2 linked regions of the Pigmentiphaga aceris genome follow. The protein of the gene in region 2 interacts with the protein of the main gene of each other region in a pairwise test. Links are inferred from orthologs where the notes say so. Each region holds a gene or a part of one and is shown on either strand. Other genes may lie near its edges. The genes, in order: lpdA and FXN63_RS16990.

What was found.
Region 1: the proteins of FXN63_RS16990 (region 2) and lpdA interact in binary tests that used the Escherichia coli proteins (3 or more experiments, as listed by UniProt). The link is inferred for Pigmentiphaga aceris from one-to-one orthologs.

What each region holds. Positions count from the first base shown.
Region 1 is NZ_CP043046.1:1,980,105-1,991,360, reverse strand. The notes cover bases 1-2,879. They hold lpdA (dihydrolipoyl dehydrogenase), read right to left. Parts: upstream 2,396-2,879; coding sequence 605-2,395; downstream 1-604. Other genes in these bases: aceF (dihydrolipoyllysine-residue acetyltransferase), read right to left, coding at 2,412-2,879; folC (bifunctional tetrahydrofolate synthase/dihydrofolate synthase), read right to left, coding at 1-414. Outside these bases: more of aceF, read right to left, coding at 2,880-4,100; aceE (pyruvate dehydrogenase (acetyl-transferring), homodimeric type), read right to left, coding at 4,204-6,915; FXN63_RS08340 (PAS domain S-box protein), read left to right, coding at 7,219-9,594; FXN63_RS08335 (response regulator transcription factor), read left to right, coding at 9,591-10,211; bifunctional methylenetetrahydrofolate dehydrogenase/methenyltetrahydrofolate cyclohydrolase FolD, read left to right, coding at 10,392-11,252. UniProt on the Escherichia coli protein: Lipoamide dehydrogenase is a component of the glycine cleavage system as well as of the alpha-ketoacid dehydrogenase complexes.
Region 2 is NZ_CP043046.1:3,911,728-3,923,123, forward strand. Bases 4,312-7,330 are described here. They hold FXN63_RS16990 (UvrD-helicase domain-containing protein), read right to left. Parts: upstream 6,998-7,330; coding sequence 4,625-6,997; downstream 4,312-4,624. Other genes in these bases: budC (meso-2,3-butanediol dehydrogenase), read left to right, coding at 7,228-7,330. Also shown: polA (DNA polymerase I), read right to left, coding at 1-602; FXN63_RS16975 (LOG family protein), read left to right, coding at 650-1,393; FXN63_RS16980 (homoserine kinase), read left to right, coding at 1,500-2,456; FXN63_RS16985 (BPSS1780 family membrane protein), read left to right, coding at 2,477-3,262; more of budC, read left to right, coding at 7,331-8,034; leuS (leucine--tRNA ligase), read left to right, coding at 8,130-10,793; FXN63_RS17005 (LPS-assembly lipoprotein LptE), read left to right, coding at 10,811-11,314; holA (DNA polymerase III subunit delta), read left to right, coding at 11,318-11,396. UniProt on the Escherichia coli protein: A helicase with DNA-dependent ATPase activity. Unwinds DNA duplexes with 3'-5' polarity. Translocates on single-stranded DNA with 3'-5' polarity. Initiates unwinding more efficiently from a nicked substrate than double-stranded DNA.

The sequences.
Region 1 (11,256 bases), 1.9 Mb from region 2 along the record:
AATGGCAAGCGTGGTCAGTTCGAAGTAGGTCAGCGACACTTCGCCGCGTGCGGCGTCGACAGCCGCAAACTGTTCGGTCAGTTCTGCGTCAGTAGCGAGTTCGCCGTTGATGCGGGCGCGCTCGTTGAAATCCACCAGGTGCGGCGAGGTGTACAGGCCGACCTTGTAGCCAGACGCCAGCAAAATGGCCTCAAGCATGGAACAGGTCGAGCCCTTCCCGTTCGTGCCGCCGACCACGATCTTCACGGCCTCGATGTTCAATTCCATCCGCGCAGCCACCTCGCGCACACGGTCCAGGCCCATGTCGATGGGACGGGCGTGAATCGACTCCAGGTAGGCAAGCCAGGTGGCCAGCGGGCTGGTAGCGGTCGGGCGGGAATCGGGGGCAGGCACGGCGGGGGTCAGCGAGGTCATGAAACGTGATCGACCGGGGAATGAGCAGGGGCGAAGTATCGCATGGGGAGCACGGGGCATTCCCCGATGTGCTGTGGGGATTTGCGACGGCCGGGGTGCGGGCAAGGGATGGACAATCGCGCACCAAACCCAGAAACAGAAACGCCTGGCATGAGCCAGGCGTTTCACTTACTGCCAAACCGCAGAAGAATTACTTCTTCCGAGCCGGCGGCAAGTCCGTGCAGCTGCCTTCGGCGACTTCAGCCGACAGGCCCACCGATTCACCCAGGGTCGGGTGCGGGTGGATGGTCTTGGCGATGTCTACCGCGTCCGAACCCATCTCGATGGCCAGCACGATTTCGCTCAGCAGGTCGCCAGCATGCGTGCCGACAATACCGCCACCGACGATGCGGTGGGTGGTCTCGTCAAACAGCAGCTTGGTGAAACCTTCGTCGCGGCCGTTGGCGATCGCGCGGCCGGAAGCTGCCCACGGGAACACCGACTTGGTGACCTTCAGGCCTTGCTTCTTGGCTTCGTCTTCGGTCACGCCGACCCATGCCACTTCCGGATCGGTGTAGGCCACCGACGGAATCACACGGGCGTCGAAGTAGGCCTTGTGGCCTGCTGCGGCTTCGGCGGCAACGTGGCCTTCGTGCGTGGCCTTGTGGGCCAGCATCGGTTGGCCAACCACGTCACCAATCGCGAAGATGTGCGGCACGTTGGTACGCATCTGCTTGTCGACGTCGATGAAACCACGGTCGGTGACTGCAACACCGGCTTTCTCGGCACCGATCTTCTTACCGTTGGGCGTGCGGCCCACGGCTTGCAGCACCAGGTCGTAGCGCTGCGGTTCTTTCGGTGCGCCTTCGCCTTCGAAGGTGACGTAAATGCCGTCTTCGCGGGCTTCGATCGCCGTGGTCTTGGTCTTGACCATGATGTTGTCGAAGCGCGGTGCGTTCAACTTCTGCCACACCTTGACCAGGTCACGGTCAGCGCCTTGCATCAGGCCGTCGAGCATTTCGACCACGTCCAGGCGTGCGCCCAGCGCGGAATACACCGTGCCCATTTCCAGGCCGATGATGCCGCCGCCGATGATCAGCATCTTGCCCGGCTGCTGACGCAATTCCAGCGCGCCGGTGGAATCGACGATGCGCGGGTCTTTCGGCGCGAATGGCAGGCTGACGGGCTGGCTGCCAGCAGCGATGATCGCCTGCTTGAACTTCACCACTTGCTTGCCAGCTTCGCCGTCCACTTCCATGTGATACGGATCAACGAAAGCACCGGTGCCTTGCACCACTTTCACCTTGCGCGACTTGGCCATGCCGGCGATGCCGCCGGACAGCTTGGCCACCACGCCGTCCTTGAACGAGCGCAGCTTGTCCAGGTCGATGGTGGGCTCACCGAAGCTCACGCCGTGCGCAGCTTGTGCACGTGCTTCATCGATGATGGCAGCGGTGTGCAGCAAGGCCTTGGACGGGATGCAACCGACGTTCAGGCAGACACCGCCCAGCGCCGGATAACGTTCCACCAAGGCAACGGACAGACCGAGGTCGGCCGCGCGGAAGGCAGCGGCGTAACCGCCAGGGCCGGAGCCCAGCACGACCAAGTCGACTTCAACATCGACCTTGCCGCTGTAGCTGCCTGCGGGCGCAGGTGCGGCGGCCGGTGCCGGTGCCGCAGCCTTGGCAGGCGCAGCAGCGGGAGCAGCCGCAGGCGCTTCGGCCTTGGCAGCAGCCGGTGCAGGCGCAGCGGCTGCCGCTTCACCCGCTTCGATTTCCAGCAGGACCGAGCCTTCGCTGACCTTGTCGCCCAGCTTCACGCGCAGCGCCTTGACCACGCCGCCTTGCGTTGCCGGGATTTCCATCGAGGACTTGTCGGACTCGACGGTCACCAGGCTTTGTTCGGCCTTGATGGTGTCGCCGACCGCGACCAGTATCTCGATGACTTCCACGTCCTGGGAGTCACCGATGTCCGGTACTTTGATTTCGATAACGTTGCTCATCGCAGCTCCTTGGCGCTTACAGCAGCACGCGGCGGAAGTCCGCCAGCACGGCGCCCAGGTAGGCGTTGAAGCGTGCGGCCGATGCGCCGTCGATCACGCGGTGGTCGTAGGACAGCGACATCGGCAGCATCAGGCGCGGCTGGAAGGCCTTGCCATCCCACACCGGCTGCATCGCCGAACGGCTCAGGCCGAGGATCGCGACTTCCGGCGCATTCACGATGGGGGTGAAGTTCGTGCCACCAATGCCACCCAGCGACGAGATCGAGAAGCATCCGCCCTGCATTTCGGCCGGCGACAGTTTGCCGTCACGGGCCTTCTTGGCCAGTTCGCTGGATTCCTTGGCGAGTTCGAACACGCCCTTCTTGTCGGCGTCGCGGATCACCGGCACAACCAGCCCGTTGGGCGTATCGGCCGCAAAGCCGATGTGGAAGTACTTCTTGTAGACCAGGTTGTCGCCGTCCAGCGAAGCGTTGAACTCGGGGAACTTCTTCAAGGCAGCAACCACGGCCTTGATGACGAAGGCGAGCATCGTGACTTTGACGCCAGCCTTCTCGTTTTCCTTGTTCAGCGCGACGCGCAGGGCTTCCAGCTCGGTGATGTCGGCTTCGTCATTGTTCGTGACGTGGGGGATCATCACCCAGTTGCGGTGCAGGTTGGCACCGGAAATCTTCTTGATGCGCGACAGCGGCTTGGCTTCGATTTCACCGAACTTGGTGAAATCAACCTTCGGCCAGGGCAACAGACCCAGCGCGGCACCACCGTCACCCGACGCGGCCGCAGCAGCAGCCGGTTGGGCAGCGGTTGCTACCGCTTGCTTCACGAATGCACGGACGTCGTCCGGTGTGATGCGGCCCTTGTCACCGGTACCGGTCACACGACGCAGATCAACGCCCAGTTCACGTGCGAACTTGCGCACGGAAGGCGATGCATGCGGCTTCGGTGCCGACGGGTCTTCCACGGCTTGCACCGGCGGCGTGCGGACGACCGCAGGCGTGCTGGGGGCGGCCGGTGCAGGTGCCGGTGCAGCAGCAGCGGCGGCAGGTGCCGGGGCCGCAGCAGCGGGGGCAGGCGCAGCGGCAGCAGCAGCGCCAGCGCTGGCTTCCAGCTCAACCAGTTGCGAACCCTGCTTGACCTTGTCGCCAACTTTCACCAGCAGCTTGGTGACCTTGCCAGCTTGCGACGACGGGATTTCCATCGACGACTTGTCGGACTCGACGGTCACCAGGCTTTGCTCAGCCTTCACTTCGTCGCCAACGTTGACCAGCAGCTCGATCACTTCGACTTCGGCGAAGTCGCCGATGTCCGGCACGCTGATGGTCACAGGGCCACTGGGGGCAGCGGCAGGCGCGGGTGCGGCAACCGGAGCGGCCGCAGCAGGTGCGGGTGCAGGTGCCGGCGCAGCAGCAGCCTGCGCAGGAGCCGCTGCCGGTGCAGGCGCGGCTGCCGGTGCGGCAGCAGCTGCAGCACCCGGCTCGATCGACACCAGCACGGTGCCTTGCTTGACCTTGTCGCCCAGCTTGACAGCGATAGCCGTCACGACACCCGCTTCGGATGCCGGAATTTCCATTGAGGACTTGTCCGATTCGACCGTCACCAGGCTTTGCTCAGCCGCCACGGTGTCGCCAACCTTGACCAGCACTTCGATCACTTCCACTTCGCTGAAGTCGCCGATGTCCGGCACCTTCAATTCGATCACGTTGCTCATTCTTGTGTCTCCAGCGATGCCAGCGCTTTCTGCGCCAGCTCGAACACACACCCGCCGAGGCCATCAGGCCCACGGCGGGTGTCCGGGTCATTTCATCGATGCATTACGCGTAATGCGGGTTGGCTTTGTCAGCGTCGATGCCGTATTTCTTGATCGCCTCGGCAACCGTCTTCATCGGGATCGTGCCTTCGTCGGCCAGCGACTTCAGGGCAGCAACCACGACGAAACGACGATCCACTTCGAAGTGCTCACGCAGCTTCGCGCGGAAGTCCGAACGACCGTAGCCGTCGGTGCCCAGCACGCGATAACCGCGATTGCGCGGCATGAACGGACGGATCTGGTCGGCGAACAACTTCATGTAGTCGGTCGACGCAATCACCGGACCTTCGTGCTTGGCCAGTTGTTCCGTCACGAACGGCACCTTGGCCGTGTCGGTGGGGTTCAGCAGGTTGAAGCGGTCAGCGTCCAGACCATCACGGCGCAACTCGGTGAAACTGGTCACGCTCCAGACGTCGGCAGCGATGTCCCAGTCTTCTTGCAGCATGTCCTGAGCAGCCATCACTTCACGCAGGATGGTGCCCGAACCCAGCAACTGAACGCGATGCTTGCCGCCAGCAGCTTCCTTCAGCATGTACATGCCGCGGTTGATGCCTTCGATGTCGGCTTCGCGCAGACCCGGATGCGCGTAGTTCTCGTTCATCACGGTGATGTAGTAGAAGACGTTTTCCTGGTCTTCCACCATGCGCTTCATGCCGCGCTGGATGATCACGGCGAGTTCATGCGCGAACGTCGGGTCGTAAGACACGCAGTTCGGGATTGTCGACGAGAACACATGGCTGTGGCCGTCTTCGTGCTGCAGACCTTCGCCGTTCAGCGTGGTCCGGCCAGCGGTGCCGCCCAGCAGGAAGCCGCGTGCCTGCATGTCGCCCGCTGCCCAGGCCAGGTCGCCCACGCGCTGGAACCCGAACATCGAGTAGTAGATGTAGAACGGGATCATGATGCGGTTGTTCGACGAGTACGACGTCGCCGCAGCAATCCACGAGCTGAATGCGCCCGCTTCGTTGATGCCCTCTTCCAGAATCTGACCGTCCTTGGCCTCGCGGTAGTACATCACCTGGGCCTTGTCGACCGGCACGTACTTCTGGCCTTCCGGTGCATAGATACCGATCTGGCGGAACATGCCTTCCATACCGAAGGTGCGCGACTCGTCGGGTACGATCGGCACGACACGCGGGCCCAGCGTCTTGTCACGCAGCAGCTGCGTGAGAATGCGCACGAAGGCTTGCGTGGTCGAGATTTCGCGGCCTTCGGTCGTCGGCTCCAGCACGGCCTTGAAGGTGTCCAGCGCGGGGGCAGTCAGCTTCTCTTCGGCAACCGTGCGGCGCGACGGCAGGAACCCACCCAGCGCCTTGCGACGCTCGTGCAGGTACTGCATTTCCGGCGTGTCGTCGGCCGGCTTGAAGAACGGCAGCGCTTCGAGCTGATCGTCCGGCACCGGGATGTTGAAGCGGTTGCGGAATTCGCGGATCGTGTCGATGTCCAGCTTCTTCTGCTGGTGGGTCGGGTTCAGCGACTCACCGGCGCGGCCCATGCCGTAGCCCTTGACGGTCTTGACCAGAATCACGGTCGGACGGCCAACGGTCTTGTCGGCAGCGGCGAAGGCGGCGTACACCTTGTGCGGATCGTGGCCGCCACGGTTCAGACGCCAGACGTCTTCGTCGCTCATGCGGCTGACCATTTCCAGCAGCTTCGGGTGCTTGCCGAAGAAGTTCTCGCGCACGAACTTGCCGTCATTGGCCTTGTACGTCTGGTACTCGCCGTCGACGGTGTCTTCCATGATCTTGCGAAGAATGCCTTCCTTGTCCTTGGCAAGCAGCGGGTCCCAGTAACCACCCCAGATCAGCTTGATGACGTTCCAGCCGCTACCGCGGAACTCGCCTTCCAGTTCCTGGATGATCTTGCCGTTGCCGCGCACCGGGCCGTCCAGACGCTGCAGGTTGCAGTTGATCACGAACACCAGGTTGTCGAGCTTCTCGCGCGAGGCCAGGCTGATTGCGCCCAGCGATTCCGGCTCGTCCATTTCGCCGTCGCCGCAGAAGACCCAGACCTTGCGGTTGCTGGTGTCGGCAATGCCGCGGGCGTGCAGGTACTTCAGGAAACGCGCCTGATAGATCGCCATCAGCGGGCCCAGGCCCATCGAGACGGTCGGGAACTGCCAGAACTCGGGCATCAGCTTCGGATGCGGGTAGGACGACAGGCCCTTGCCATCGACTTCCTGACGGAAGTTCAGCAACTGGTCTTCCGACAGACGGCCTTCCAGGTAGGCGCGACCGTAGATGCCGGGCGACGAGTGACCTTGGAAGTACACCAGGTCACCGCCACGGCCTTCGCGGTCAGCGTGCCAGAAGTGGTTCTGACCAATGCCGATCATGTTCGCGAGCGACGCGAACGAGGCAATGTGGCCGCCCAGATCGCCGCCATCGGGCGGGTTGAGCTTGTTGGCCTTGACCACCATGGCCATGGCGTTCCAGCGAACGTACGAACGGATGCGCTCTTCGATTTCGAGGTTGCCCGGATGCGGGGTCTCGAGATGCGGCGGGATCGTGTTGACGTAGGCGGTATTGGGGGAATACGGAATATGTGCGCCGGAGCGACGAGCCTGGTCGATCAAGCGTTCAAGCAGGTAGTGCGCGCGCTCGGGACCTTCGCGGTCGAGCACGGCCTCCAAGGCATCAAGCCACTCTTGCGTCTCTAGAGTGTCGTCGTCGTTAGCCGCCGACGAAGCGTCGGCACCGGGGTGAGGAAGAGCAGACATTAATGTCTCCTGTGGCTCTGAATCTTTTTCGTCCGCCAGATGCACGGTGCGAATCTCGGTGCGTCGTCGTGCGACGCAAGGGACCCTTGCGGGGCCCTCTTTGTATCATTGCCGGGCGCATAAAGCTGCCCGGACGATCCCGGCTCGGATTCTAAAAGCGTCGAAAGGCAGCCGCAATATAAATTTCGCGTTGCGATACGTTTTTTCGTAATGTGAAATATTGCAGATCATGGCATGATCCGCGTTAATCCATGCCCTGCCAGCCCCCTGTCGGCCGGGTGATTGTGCGTAAACTTAGCGCCCATGTCTCACGTCAGCCCGCCGAATATTCCGGCCCCCTTCCGCGAACAAGTAAACCTTCGCCGCCGCAACTGGTACTGGCTGACGCCAGCCATCGCGCTTGGCTTGTTCGTCTGTGTCATGGGTTCCATCCTGTGGTGGCTCGACGCCCGCGATGACGCCCAACGCTACGGCACCCTGGTCCGCGATGTGGACTGGGCGCAGCAGTCGGTCCGGCTGCGCATGCTGGCAGCACGCGATCGCCTGGGTGGCCTGGCCCGCGAAGGCACGCGCGCCACCATGACCGAAAACCGGTTTGTCGATGAAGCCCGTGCGCTGCTGGGTGAACACCCGGAAATCGTCCAGCTGGCCTGGCTGGATGAAAACCAGCTGACGCGCTGGTCGGAAACGTCCACGCGTCGTGGCGTCAGGTCATCGCATTTCGAAGCTCCCGGCCAGCGCGAAGACGACGCGGCCAAGGCCTTCGATACCGCCCGCGACAGTCGTCGGGGCGCGTATTCGGTGCCCTACCGCGGGCTCGACGGCGACATGTATTTCGATCTGCACATCCCCGTGACCCAGAACAATCGTTTCCTGGGCACGGTTGCAGCGGTGTATTCCGTGGATGAAATCCTGCAGCAACTGGTGCCGCAGGAAACCGCGCGACGCTACCGCGTGTCCTTGTTCGATGACGCTGGCCGTCAGCTCTCCACGCCCTCGCCGCGCACGGCGGGCGATGCGCGCCACGTCTACGAACTGCCGATCGATCCGCCAGGCAATGGCATGATCGTGCGTGCTTACGCGTACCGCACGCAGACGGAAACCTCGCAGACCATGCTGGTCTGGGTGGTGGTGTCGCTGTCGGCAGTGATTCTGTGGAGCCTGCTGGCGCTATGGCGTCACACGCGCTTCCGTTCGCAGGCCGAAGAAGCCCTGATCGCCGAGACATCGTTCCGTCGCGCGATGGAAAACTCCATGCTGACCGGCATGCGTGTGATCGACATGGAAGGCAAGATCACCTATGTGAACCCGGCCTTCTGTCGCATGATCGGCTGGGATGAGTCCGACCTGCTGGGCCGCAGCCCGCCGTATCCCTACTGGCCGCCCGACCAGCACGACATCCAGAAACGCCTGATGGACATTCTGCTGTCTGGCAGCACGCCTACCAGCGGTCTGGAAATGGACGCGCAACGCCGCGATGGATCGCGCTTCACCGCACGCCTGTATGTATCGCCCCTGCTGGATCAGCGTGGTGTGCAGACCGGCTGGATGACGTCGATGACCGACATCACGGAACCCAAGCGGGTCCGTGAAGCGCTGGCTGCCGCCCACGAGCGTTTCATGACAGTGTTGGAAGGCCTGGACGATGCCATCTCGGTAACGGCAGACACTCCGCAAGGCTCGGAACTGCTGTTTGCGAACCGCACCTATCGGCGTGTGTTCAGTTCACAGGCCACCGGCCACGATGAATTGTCGGCGGGTCGTCGCGGTCGTTTCACCGATGAAGCCGTGGAGGTGTACTCGGCTTCGGTACAGCGCTGGTTCGAAGTTCGCCACCGCACCTTGCAATGGGTGGACAGCCGTCGCGTGCGCATGCAGGTGGCGCGTGACATCACCGAGCGTCGCGCGTCGGAGGAAGCATCGATTGCGCAGCAGGAAAAGATTCAACTGACCAGCCGCCTGATCACCATGGGTGAAATGGCCTCGTCCTTGGCGCACGAGCTGAATCAGCCGCTGACGGCGATCGCCAACTACAGCATGGGGGTGGTTGCCCGCGTGCGGGCAGGCATGACCGACCCGGCGCAGTTGCTGCCCGCGCTGGAAAAGACCACCGCGCAGGCCGAACGTGCCGGCATGATCATTCGTCGCATTCGTGAATTCGTGAAACGCAGCGAGCCCAAGCGCCAGCGGGTGACGATCCCCGCGATTGTCGACAACGCGGTAGGCTTTGCCGAAATCGATGCACGAAAACGCAGCATCGGCATCATCAAACGCATTCCCGAATGGCTGCCCGATGTACAGGCCGACCCGATTCTTATCGAGCAAGTCCTGCTCAACCTGCTAAAAAATGGCCTTGAAGCCATGCAGGATTCGGCCAAACGCGAGCTGACCGTGATGGCCAGCCTGCGTCAGGATCACGTGGAAGTTGCCGTGATCGACGCGGGCCATGGACTGGGTGATATCGACCCATCGAGACTGTTCGAACCGTTCTTCAGCACCAAACCCGAAGGCATGGGCATGGGGCTGAATATCTGTCGCACCATCATCGAATTCCATCACGGCCGGCTTTGGGCCGAAGCCAATCCGACCGGCGGAACGATCTTCCGCTTCACCCTTCCTTGGATCGCACCGGTACATCCCCCGGCATCGACCCCGCCCACCCAGGAGCAAACGGTATGAGTGTCCCCCCGCAGAACAGCACGGTTTTCATTGTCGACGACGACGAGGCCGTACGCGATTCGCTGCGTTGGCTGCTCGAAGCCAACGGTTATCGCGTTCGCAGCTACGAAAGTGCGGAGCGGTTCCTGTCCGACTACGACCCGAACCTGGTCGGCGTGCTGATCGTCGACGTGCGTATGCCCGGTATGAGCGGGCTTGAGTTGCAGGAACACCTGATCGCCCGTCGTTCGTCGCTGCCGATCGTGTTCATCACCGGCCACGGCGACGTGCCGATGGCGGTGTCGACGATGAAGAAAGGTGCAGTCGACTTCCTGGAGAAACCCTTCAACGAAGCCGATCTGCGCCAGATCATCGCCAACATGCTGGAACAAGCCGTCAGCCGCGCTGCGGAAGACGCCACCCGCCGTGGTCACGAAGCCCTGCTGGCACGCCTGACGGTGCGTGAACAGCAAGTGCTGGAACGCATCGTTGCCGGTCGCCTGAACAAGCAGATCGCCGATGACCTGGGCATCAGCATCAAGACGGTGGAAGCGCATCGCGCCAACATCATGGAAAAGCTGCAAGTCACCACCGTGGCCGACCTGATGAAGGTTGCGCTGCACAAGCCCGCCGCCTGAGATGGCGCGGTTCGGATCTGTCGTCACGCAGACGGCCGATCCGAACCGCGCATCCTGGCGACTGCCGGCACCTGGCTGCCCTGGCATTTGACAGCACCGCTCTCATTGCCCCCTTGCACGTCCCCGAATTCGTTCTATCCCTTCAGACCCCACGCACGACCAACGTAGAGCTTGACTGCCATGACTGCCCGCATCATCGACGGAACCCAATTGTCCCGAACCATTCGTGCCGAGGTTGCCGAACGCACCGCTGCGCTTACCGCACGTGGCCATCGGCCCGGCCTGGGGGTGGTGCTGGTGGGTGAAGATCCGGCATCCCAGGTCTACGTGCGCAACAAGGTCAAGGCCTGCGCCGACGCCGGTCTGTATTCCGTGATGGAAACCTACCCGGCCACGATGACGGAAGCCGAGCTGCTGGCCCGCATCGACGACCTGAACAACGCACCTGAAATTCACGGCATTCTGGTGCAGATGCCCCTGCCCCGTCACATCGATCCCAGCAAGGTGATCGAGGCGATCTCGACCAAGAAAGACGTCGATGGCTATTCCACCCTGAGCGCAGGCGAACTGGTTGCCAACCTGCCGGGCTTCCGTCCTTGCACGCCCTATGGCTGCATGAAGCTGATCGAAAGCACCGGCATGGACCTGCGTGGCAAGCACGCGGTCGTGATCGGCCGCAGCAACACTGTCGGCAAGCCGATGGCCCTGCTGCTCTTGCAAGCCAATGCCACCGTCACCATCTGCCATAGTGCGACGCCGGATCTGGCGTATCACACGCGTCAGGCCGACGTGGTGGTCGCTGCCGTCGGACGTCGCAACACGCTGACCGCCGACATGGTCAAGCCGGGCGCGCTGGTGATCGACGTGGGTATCAACCGCGACGAGGCCGGCAAGCTGGCTGGTGACGTGGACTTCGCTGGTGTATCGGAAACCGCAGGCTGGATCAGCCCGGTTCCTGGCGGCGTCGGCCCCATGACCATCGCCATGTTGCTGGTCAATACCGTCGAGGCGGCTGAACGCGCCGCTGACGCTGCGGCCTGATTCT
Region 2 (11,396 bases):
ATCCACTTGGCGGCGGTCTTGGGACCGACCTTTTCCACGCCGGGCACGTTGTCCACGGTATCGCCGGTCAGCATCAGGTAGTCCACGATGCGGTCGGGCGGCACACCGAACTTTTCCAGCACGCGCGGCGGGTCCAGCGTTTCGCTGCTCATGGTGTTGACCAGCGTCACGTGGTCATTCACCAGTTGCGCCAAGTCCTTGTCACCGGTCGACACAATGGTGTGCACATCCAGCGCGCGCGCCTGCACGGCCAGCGTGCCGATCACGTCGTCGGCCTCGACGCCTTCGACCGCAATCACCGGCCAGCCCAGCGCCCGCACGGCCTGGAAGATGGGTTCGATCTGGCGTCCGAGGTCTTCCGGCATCGACGCCCGATTGGCCTTGTACTCCACATACAGGTCATCACGGAAGGTCTTGCCCCGGGCATCGAAGACGCAGGCAATGTAGTCTGCCTTATGATCGCTACGTAGGCGACGCAGCATGTTGATGACGCCATAGAGCGCGCCCGTGGGTTCGCCTTGCGCATTGCGCATGTCGGGCATGGCGTGGAAGGCACGGTACAGATAGCTGGAGCCATCCACCAGCAGCAGCGTTTTATTCATGGATTGGATCTAGTCAGGCCGGTAGAGCCAGCGAATACGGGAATCAGATGAAGACAGCGAACAACACCAAACGGATCCCGGGTTTCGGCGACGTGGTGAGCGCGGAGCACACGACCTCGGTCAAGGCACGTGAGTCGTGGCATGTGCTGGGGATTATGTCAGAGTTCGTCGAGGCAGCAGAACGCCTGAAAGACATCCGGCCAGCCGTCAGCATTTTCGGCAGTGCCCGCACCAAGACCGACGATCCGCTGTATGCACTTACCGAGGACATTGCGCGCCGCCTGTCGGACGCGGGCTTCTCGGTGATCTCGGGCGGTGGCCCCGGCATCATGGAAGCCGCCAACAAAGGGGCTTTCGCCGGTGCCAGCCTGAGCGTGGGCCTGAACATCGAACTGCCCTTTGAGCAGCACGACAACCCCTACCTGGATGTGAGTGTGCAATTCCGGCACTTCTTCCCGCGCAAGGTGGCCTTCGTCAAATACACCTCTGCCTACGTGGTGATGCCGGGCGGCTTCGGCACCCTGGACGAATTGTTCGAGGCCTTGACGCTGGTGCAGACGGGCAAAAGCCGCAGCATGCCCATTATTCTGGTCGACAGCGCGTATTGGTCGGGCCTGGTCGCCTGGATCAAGGAACAGACCCTGGCGCGCAAGCTGATTTCGCCGGGCGACCCGGACCTGCTGCAAATCATCGATGACCCGGCCAAGGTGGTCGATGCCATCTTCGACTTCTACCAGCGTCGTGGTTTTGCCGACTCCGCAGGCGAACGCGAGCAGTTGCTGAAGCTCTGAGACAGGCCATCCGGGGACGGACGGGCTAGAATGCGCAAGCGCCTCGATATCGAGGCGCTTGCTTTTTGTCCGTGACGACTTTCCTTCCCGCTTACCACCGACCCCTATGGCCGTCTTCACTCCCGTCTCCGAGGCGCAAGCCAAAGAACTGCTTACCCACTACACGCTGGGCGACCTGGTTTCGCTGCGCGGGATTGCCTCTGGCATCGAGAACACCAATTATTTCGTCACGACCACGACGGGTGTCTATGTATTGACGCTGTTCGAGCGCCTGACGCACGAACAACTGTCGTTCTATATCGAGTTGATGCATCACCTGGCGGCCCGGGGCGTAGCCGTGCCCGACCCGCAGTCGCGCACCGATGGCACGCGTATCGGTACCGTGAACGGCAAACCAAGCAGCATCGTGACCTGCCTGCGCGGCGCATCGGTAATGGCACCCGGCCCGGTGCACTGTGCGCAGGTGGGCGAGGCACTGGCCCGCATGCACCTGGCAGGCGCAGATTTCCCAGTGGTCCAGCCGAATTTGCGCGGCCTGCCCTGGTGGCAGGAAACCGCGCCCACCCTGCTTCCGCTTCTGGATGCAGAGCTGGCCGCGTTGCTGACCGATGAAATGGAAGTGCAGACCCGCGTGGCTGCCATGCCCGAGGCACGTAGCTTGCCGACAGGGCCTTCGCACTGCGATCTGTTCCGCGACAACGTATTGTTCGACGGCGACACGCTTGGCGGATTCATCGACTTCTACTTCGCTGGTTGCGATACCTGGCTGTTCGACGTGGCGGTGACGCTGAACGATTGGACGTCCGACCCGGCAACCGGCGAGATCGACATGGCTCGCTACGATGCGCTGCTGCAGGGTTACCGGCGTGTGCGGGCCTTCACCGACGCCGAACATGCTCTGTGGCCATACGCGTTGCGTGCGGCGGCATTGCGGTTCTGGATATCGCGTCTGTACGACTTCCACATGCCGCGTCCGGCGCAGACCTTGACGCCCCACGACCCGCGCGTGTTCGAACGCATTTTGCGACTGCGACGCGCCGCCGATTCTTTTTTGTTGCCCTGATTTTTTAGTTGCCCCGACACATGCAAGCTGCATCACTTCCGTTATCTGCCGGCTGGTTCTGGATCAAGGCAGGCTTCGAGCTGTTCCGTCGTCAGCCGATGACCATGTTCACCTGGGCTGTCACGCTGGGTTTCCTGCTGTTGATGGCAAGCGCCATTCCGCCGATCGGTCCGATTTTCTTCATCGTGCTGATGCCTTCGGTGACGGTGATGACCTTGCACGCATGCCGTGAGATCGCAGCGGGCCGCAAGGTAACGCCGGTGCAGCTGTTCAGTGCGCTGAAGGCACCGAAGCTGTTCCGTAAGCTGATCGCCATGGGCGGTGTGTATGTCTTGTCGGTGACCGTGGTCGGCATTCTGATTTTCATGCCGTTCATGAGCGATATACGCACGGTGTTTGAGGGCACGAAGGATCTGAGCATGGGCGATGTCATGAACGCGATGGCTACGCCGCTGATGTTGTTCGGGCTGGCTTATGTGACGATTGCTGCGCTGTTCTGGCATGCACCGGCCTTGGCGGCCTGGCATGGCATGAGTCTGGGCAAGGCTTTGTTCTTTTCGGGCATTGCGTGCTGGCGCAATAAGGGCGCGTTCATCATTTACGGCGTTTGCTGGTTTGTGATTGCCTTGGCTTTGAATCTTTTTGGTGAGCTGTTGTTGGCGATTGGTTTGCCGGAAAGTTTGGCCAGTCTGATTCAGATGCCGATCAGTTTTATCGTTGCGGCGACGTTGTATTGCAGCTTTTATCCGACTTACACCACGGTTTTTCATACTCCCGATGATGTTGGGATTGAGCAGGGTGTTTGATTGATTTCGATGTGGCGATGAGTTGAGCAGGTGGTTCTGCTGACAGTCGCGGTTTGCTCATGAGGGTGTGAGCGCTATTGAGCCAGTCGCGGGTGATGGGGCCGGCTCGCCTGCCCCGCTTGACCTTGGCGTCGGGTCTCCGCCCTCCACCTTGTCCAGAAGGGCAGCCAATCCGGCCCCACCACCCACGCCTTCAAGGTCGTTTGGTTAAAAGCGCATGCCGCCTTTGGGCGCGTATTGATTCGCTGGCTGCTTGGTGCTGGACGCGGTTCTCGGCATTTGATGGTCACCATTCTTGAACGCCGTGCGGCTGGCACGCGGGATTGGCTGGCTAGGTCGCCACGAAGAGATTTCTCCGGCTCACGATTCGGTGGGTTCTTCAGCAGCCTTTTACGGCAGCGCCATGCAAGAATATTTGCGCTTCTGCTTGGTGGTGGGGTGACACCGAAGCGGGTGGCCGCCGCATTACGGCATGCGGAGAGCGGCCGCGACGACCGTGGCGCTGGCGGCTGATTTACGTAAAACGCTTGTGCTGCGTGTTGGTGAGGCGCTTGCCATGCGGCGATAACAACACCACCGGAGCGTCGGCGGCTCGGCACGCTTAACTGCGTGCGGAGAGCTGTTAGAAGCGCCTTCCACGCAAAAATTCTGACAGTCCCACAGGTCCACGGTCGTGGCGCTGGCGGCTCATTTGATGCATGCGCTCAGCGGACGTGTGAGGGCTTTCGGAAACGCCTGGCACCATCAGCACTTGGCTGCACCTAGCACCACTCATCACCGTTCTTCATCGGTCCGACCGTTCTTCACCGCGTCGAACTTTCCCTATCGCCCCGAACGTTCAACGCACAGCCGTCAACGCGCCAACCGTCAACGCCCCGCCTTTTCGTCGCATTACCTGATGCGCGGCCACCCGCTTCCAAGTCACCCCACCACCAAGCAGGCGCGCACATTTTCTTGAGTGGCGTTGCCCTGAAAGGCCTCTGATATACGGTCAGAGACGTGAGCCGCTGAGCCGCTTCGTGGCGACCTGGCCAGCCAATCCCGGGTGCCAGCCGCGTAGCGATTGAAGGATGGTGACCACCGAATGCCGAGAACCGCTAACAGCACCAAGCAGCCAGAGAAACGGCAAACGCCCAAAGGCGGCATGCGCTTTTAACCAAACGACCTTGAAGGCGTGGGTGGTGGGGCCGGGTCGGCTGCCCTTCTGGACAAGGTGGAGGGCGGGAGACCCGACACCAACGTCCAGCGGGGCAGACGAGCCGGCCCCACCACCCGCGACTGGCAGAAGAACAACCACACCGTTACAAGCAAAAAGCAACCGTAGAACCAACCACCGTCACAAGCAAAGCAAACACAAGCAAATCACAAGGCCGTCAGTTTCGCCATCGCCAAGGCCAGCGTCTTGGTACCAACATCGGCGAAGCGCACCTGCACCTGAGCATCGGTACCACTGCCGGTCAGGGCCAGGATCACCCCTTCACCAAAGCGAGCGTGCGCCACACTCTGCCCCACCTTGAACATCGTGCCACCCACCTCAACGCCGACCGGCCCATTGCGGCTGCTCGAATAGCCTTGCGACGAACCAAAATAGCCCTGCTCGCGGCTGCGGTTGTGCCAGGTCGTCCCGACCTGCTCAGGGGCAGACTTACCATCGTCCCGCCACGCCGACGTCGCCCACGCAGACCCCACATCCGCCGCCCGCCCCGCCTTCGGCGTCAACCACTTCAACGCCTCGTCGGGCATCTCCGCCAGGAAGCGTGAACGCATGTGATAACGCGTCTGACCGTGCAACATCCGCGTCTGCGAGAAGCTCATATACAGACGCTGACGCGCACGCGTGATCGCCACGTACATCAGGCGGCGCTCTTCTTCCAGACCCGATTGTTCAAGAATGCTGTTCTCGTGCGGGAACAAACCTTCTTCCAGACCCGTGATGAAGACGGCATCGAATTCCAGGCCCTTGGCCGCATGCACCGTCATCAACTGCACGGCATCCTGGCCAGCGCTTGCCTGATTGTCGCCAGCCTCAAGCGCCGCATGCGACAGGAAACCCGCCAGCGGAGACGGAATGTCCTGGGCCAGGTCCGGCACCAAGGCACCTGCCTCGTCTTCGGGGTCGGGCAAACCTTGATCGGCATCGTTGATGCCCACCGTGCTGCCTTCGATCACGCCATCCTGACGATCCGGGTCGCGCATGTGGCCAGCTTCCGAGGCAAATGCAGCGGCGGCGTTCACCAGTTCGCGCAAGTTCTCGACGCGTTCGGCACCTTCTCGTTCGCCCTGGTAATGCGTGACCAGGCCACTGGCCTCGATCACGTGTTCCACCACTTCGTGCAGTTGCATGCCCTGCGTGTCGAAGCGCATCTGGTCGATCAGCATCGAGAAGCGCACCAGCGCGCTGCCGCCACGGCCCGGCACGCGGGCCACGGCAGAATACAGGCTGCCGTTCAGTTCACGGGCCAAGTCGGCTTGCTGTTCAAGCGTGCGTGCGCCAATGCCGCGTACCGGGAAGTTGGCGACGCGCATCCAGGCGGTGTCATCGTGCGGATTTTCCATCAGGCGCAGGTAGGCCAGCGCGTGCTTGATTTCCTGGCGTTCGAAGAAGCGCAGACCGCCGTAGACCTTGTAGGGAACGCCTGCCGAGAACAAGGCGTGCTCGACCACCCGCGACTGCGCGTTGCTGCGATACAGAATGGCAATGTCGCTGCGCAGGCGGCCTTCACCGATCAAGGAGCGGATTTCTTCCATGATGAAATGCGCTTCCTGGTTGTCCGACCCGGCTTCATACACACGGATCGGTTCACCATGCCCTTGATCGGTCCACAGGTTCTTGCCCAGACGGGTGCCGTTGTTCTGAATCAGCGCGTTGGCAGTGTCCAGAATGTGCCCATGCGAGCGATAGTTCTGCTCAAGCTTGATCACTGCACCGTGTGCGAATTCGTGTTCGAACTCGGCCATGTTGCCCACGTTGGCACCACGGAAGGCATAGATCGACTGGTCGTCGTCACCCACCGCAAACACGGCTGCACCGCCACCGGCCAGCAGTTTCAGCCAGCGGTACTGCAAGGTGTTCGTATCTTGAAACTCGTCGACCAGAATGTGACGGAAGCGCCGCTGGTAATGCTCACGAATCGGCGCGTTGCGTGCCAGCAGTTCGTAGGAACGCAGCAGCAGCTCGGAAAAATCAGCCACCCCTTCACGCTGGCATTGCGTGTCGTACAAGTCGTAAAGCTCGACCATGCGGCGCGTGAACGCGTCATGGGCCTCTACGTCGCCTGCGCGCAGGCCAGCTTCCTTGTTGCCGTTGATAAATTGCTGCAACTGCTTGGGCGGATATTTCTCATCGTCAACGTTGGCGGCCTTCAGCATGCGCTTGATCGACGCCAGTTGATCGGCAGTATCCAGAATCTGGAAGGTTTGCGGCAGGCCGGCGTCGCGGTGATGCGCGCGCAGCAAGCGGTTGCACAGACCGTGGAAGGTGCCGATCCACATGCCGCGCGTGTTGATCGGCAGCATGGCAGACATGCGCGTCAGCATTTCACGCGCTGCCTTGTTGGTGAAAGTCACGGCCAGCAGGCTGTGCGGCGTGGCACGGCCGGTCTGGATCAGCCAGGCCATGCGCGTGGTCAGCACCCTGGTCTTGCCGCTCCCGGCCCCGGCGAGCACCAGCGCATGGCGCGGCTCCAGCGTGACAGCGGCAAGTTGCGGGGGGTTCAGATTGGCAAGCAGGGACATGGCGGGACCGACAAAAAAGACAGAGAGAGCGCCGGGCAGTCTAGCACCTGACGACCGGCCGACTGTGGCCGCCCCGGTCCTGCTTGTCCTTCTGGCAGCACCGATTCGCTCCCAACAACGGGAACAGCTCTTGCGCCAGGGATAACCCTTTGCCGTGCGAAGTAAGGCCTTCCGTGGAACCTTCACCGAGGCCTTGCCACCGCGGCCAATCCGAGCAGGAGTTGTCACGCATGAGATTTGCAAACAAGACGGTCATTGTCACCGGCGCGGGATCGGGCATTGGTGAAGGCGCAGCGCGCCGCTTCTCCCACGAAGGTGCCAAGGTGGTGCTGGTTGGCCGAACCAAGGAAAAGCTTGAAAAGATCGCATCCAGCCTGCCAGCAGACCGCACGCTGGTCCATGTTGCCGACGTATCACAGGAAATCGAAGTGAACGCGCTGATCTCAGCCGTGGTCACGAAGTTCGGCAGCATCGACGTGGTGGTCAATGCAGCCGGCGTATTTGCGGGCAGCACCATTACCGAATCCACCACGGAAGACTGGCGCAAGGTCATGTCCAACGATGTGGACAGCATCTTCTTCATGTGCCGGGCCGCCATGCCGCACCTGATCCAAAGCAAGGGCAACATCGTGAACATCTCGTCGGTGTCGGGCATGGGTGGCGACTGGAATTCCAGCCTTTACAACGCGGCCAAGGGCGCGGTCACCAATTTCACACGCTCGATTGCGATGGACTACGGCCGTCAAGGGGTCCGGGTCAATGCCATCTGCCCGAGCATGACCATGACCGACATGACGCAGGACATGCTGGACAAGCCCGAACTGATGGAAAGCTTCAAGGAACGCACGCCACTGTGGGGGCCAGCCACGCCTGAAGATATCGCCGGACCGATCGCTTTTCTGGCCAGCGACGACGCCCGATATGTCACGGGTGTGAACCTGCCGGTTGATGGCGGCGTGACGGCAGCCAACGGTCAGCCGCCGCAGGGTGGAGCTCGGCCCTATAATGCTGGGTTAGGTCGCGCGGCCTACTCGTGATGATGTTCTCCGGGGGCCGCGCCCACGCCTCGCGTCCCGGCCGCCGTGCACGGGATGGACGCATTTCCTTGATCGCAGCCCAGCCCCCGGAAACCATGCAGGAACGCTACCACCCCGCCGAGGTCGAATCGGCCGCCCAGCAACACTGGAACGCCACCAACGCCACGTTGACCACCGAACACGCCAAGCGCCCGGACGGCTCTGAGAAGCCCAAGTTCTACGCTTGCTCCATGCTGCCCTACCCCAGCGGCAAGCTGCACATGGGCCATGTGCGCAACTACACCATCAACGACATGATGGCCCGTTATCTGCGGATGACCGGCCACAACGTATTGATGCCCATGGGCTGGGACGCCTTCGGCCTGCCCGCCGAAAACGCCGCCATGGACAAGGGCATCGCGCCCGCCAAGTGGACGCGCCAGAACATCGCCGACATGAAGGCGCAGATGCAACCGCTGGGCCTGTCGATCGACTGGTCGCGCGAGCTCGCCACCTGCGACCCCGAGTACTACAAGTGGAACCAGTGGTTCTTCCTGAAGATGCTGGAAAAGGGCATCGCGTACAAGAAGACCCAGGTCGTCAACTGGGACCCGATCGACCAGACCGTGCTGGCCAACGAACAGGTCATCGACGGCCGTGGCTGGCGCTCTGGTGCCGTGGTGGAAAAGCGCGAAATCCCGGGCTACTACCTGGCCATCACGCAATACGCTGACGAACTGCTGGACAACGTGTCCGACCCGGCTGCCCCCGGTTACCTGCATGGCTGGCCCGAGCGTGTGCGCCTGATGCAGGAACACTGGATCGGCAAGAGCCAGGGCGTGCGCTTCGCCTTCCCGCATGACATCAAGGACGCCGACGGCAAACTGGTGCAAGACGGCAAGATGTACGTCTTCACCACCCGTGCCGACACCATCATGGGCGTGACCTTCTGCGCCGTGGCCCCCGAGCACCCCATTGCAACGCTGGCCGCCGCGACGAACCCGACGCTGGCCGCGTTCATCGAGGACTGCGCACAAGGCGGTACCTCGGAGGCCGAAATGGCCACGAAGGAAAAGGAAGGCGTGCCGACCGGCTTCTTCGTGACCCACCCGCTGACCGGCGCGCAAGTGCCGGTGTGGGTCGGCAACTACGTGCTGATGGGTTATGGCGACGGCGCTGTCATGGGCGTCCCCGCCCACGACGAGCGCGACTTCGCCTTCGCCCGCAAATACAGCCTGGAGATCAAGCAGGTCGTGGCCGTCGAAGGCCAGCAATACAGCGACCAGGCTTGGCAAGAGTGGTACGGCGACAAGCAGCGCGGCGTCTTGGTGAACTCGGGTGAGTACACCGGCCTGGGTTATGCAGCCGCCGTCGACGCAATTGCCGCCGCCATCACGGTCAAGGAATTGGGCGAGAAAAAGACCACCTGGCGTCTGCGCGACTGGGGCGTGAGCCGCCAGCGCTACTGGGGCACGCCGATCCCGATCATCCACTGCGCCGATTGCGGCGACGTGCCGGTGCCCGAGAAAGACCTGCCGGTGATCCTGCCGGAACACCTGATCCCCGATGGCAGTGGCAACCCGCTGAACAAGGACGACGCGTTCCTGAACGTGGCGTGCCCGCACTGTGGCAAGCCGGCCAAGCGCGAAACCGACACGATGGATACCTTCGTGGACTCGGCCTGGTATTACATGCGCTATACCTGCCCGGACAGCGCCAACGCGATGGTCGATGCACGCAACGATTACTGGTCGCCGATGGACCAGTACATCGGTGGCATCGAACACGCCGTGCTTCACCTGCTGTATGCGCGCTTCTGGACCAAGGCCATGCGCGACATTGGCCTGATCAAGTACGACGAGCCGTTCACCAAGCTGTTCACGCAGGGTATGCTGCTCAATGAGTCGTATTTCCGCGAAGAGCCGAATGGCAAGAAGCGCTGGTTCTACCCCAGCGAAGTGGAAGTCACCCACGACGAGCGCGGTGCCCCGGTCAGCGCAGTTGCGCGCGCCGACGGCCAGCCGGTGCAGATGGGCGGCATCGAAAAGATGTCGAAGTCCAAGAACAACGTGGTGGAACCGGGCGACATCATCAGCCGCTTCGGTGCCGACACGGCACGCCTGTTCACCATGTTCGCAGGTCCCCCGGACCAAAGCGCGGCATGGTCCGACACCGGTGCCGAAGGCACGGCACGTTATCTGCGTCGCGTCTGGACCTTTGCCCATCGCCAAGCCGATGTCGTGCGTGAAGCGGGTGACGATTTCACCGGCATCAGCCCGGCCGGTGCACGCCTGCGCCGTGACATCCACTTGCTGCTGCGCACGGTCGGCCATGACTACGACCGCCTGCAATACAACACCGTGGTGTCTGGCACCATGAAGCTGCTGAATGCACTGGACGACGCCACGCTGACCGATTCGCCGGCCGACCGTGCTGCCCTGCGCGAAGGTACCGGCATTCTGTTGCGTGCGCTGTACCCGGGCGCACCGCACATCACCCACGCGCTGTGGCAGGAGCTTGGCTTCGGCACGCGCATCGGTGATCTGATCGATGCACCGTGGCCGCAGGTCGACGAAGCCGCGCTGGTGCAGGACGAGATCGAGCTGGTGTTGCAGGTCAACGGCAAGATGCGTGGTTCGGTCACCGTGCCCGCAGCGGCCGACAAGGACGCCATCGAAGCCGCCGCCCGCGCACACGAGGCGGTCGAGAAATTCCTCGAAGGTCGTCCGCCCAAGCGCGTTATTGTGGTGGCCGGCAAACTTGTCAACGTGGTGGGATGATGGTCAAACGGTTTGAGATGGATCCGGCACGACGCACGGTGTTGCGCACCGCGCTGGCGCTCGGCATGACCGCAGCGCTGGCCGGTTGCGGCTTCGCGCTGCGCGGCCAGGCCACCCTGCCCTACAAGACGATTTACCTGGGTTTCTCGGGTAACAACGAACTTGGCGCAAACCTGCGACGCAACATCCGCTACACCTCCAGCACCGAAGTGGTTGATCGGCCGCAGGACGCAGAAGCGCTGTTCCAGATGATGAGCGAAGAGCGTCAGAAGATCATTCTGACGCTCGACGGTCAGGGTCGGGTACGCGACTACGAGCTGATCTACCGCGTGGTCTTCCGCGTGCATGACGGCAAGGGTCGCGAATTCATGCCGCCGACCGAAATCAGTCTGCGCCGTGAAATCTCGTTCAACGACAGCGCACTGATGGCCAAGGAATCGGAAGAACGCCTGATCTACCGCGAGATGCAGGCTGACCTGGTGCAGCAGATCATGCGTCGCATGGAAGCGCAGGGCCGCTGATTCATGGGTGTGTCATTACGCGCGGAGCAATTGGCTGCCCGGCTCAAACCGGGCGAGCCTTTGTCGTCGCTCTACACCGTTA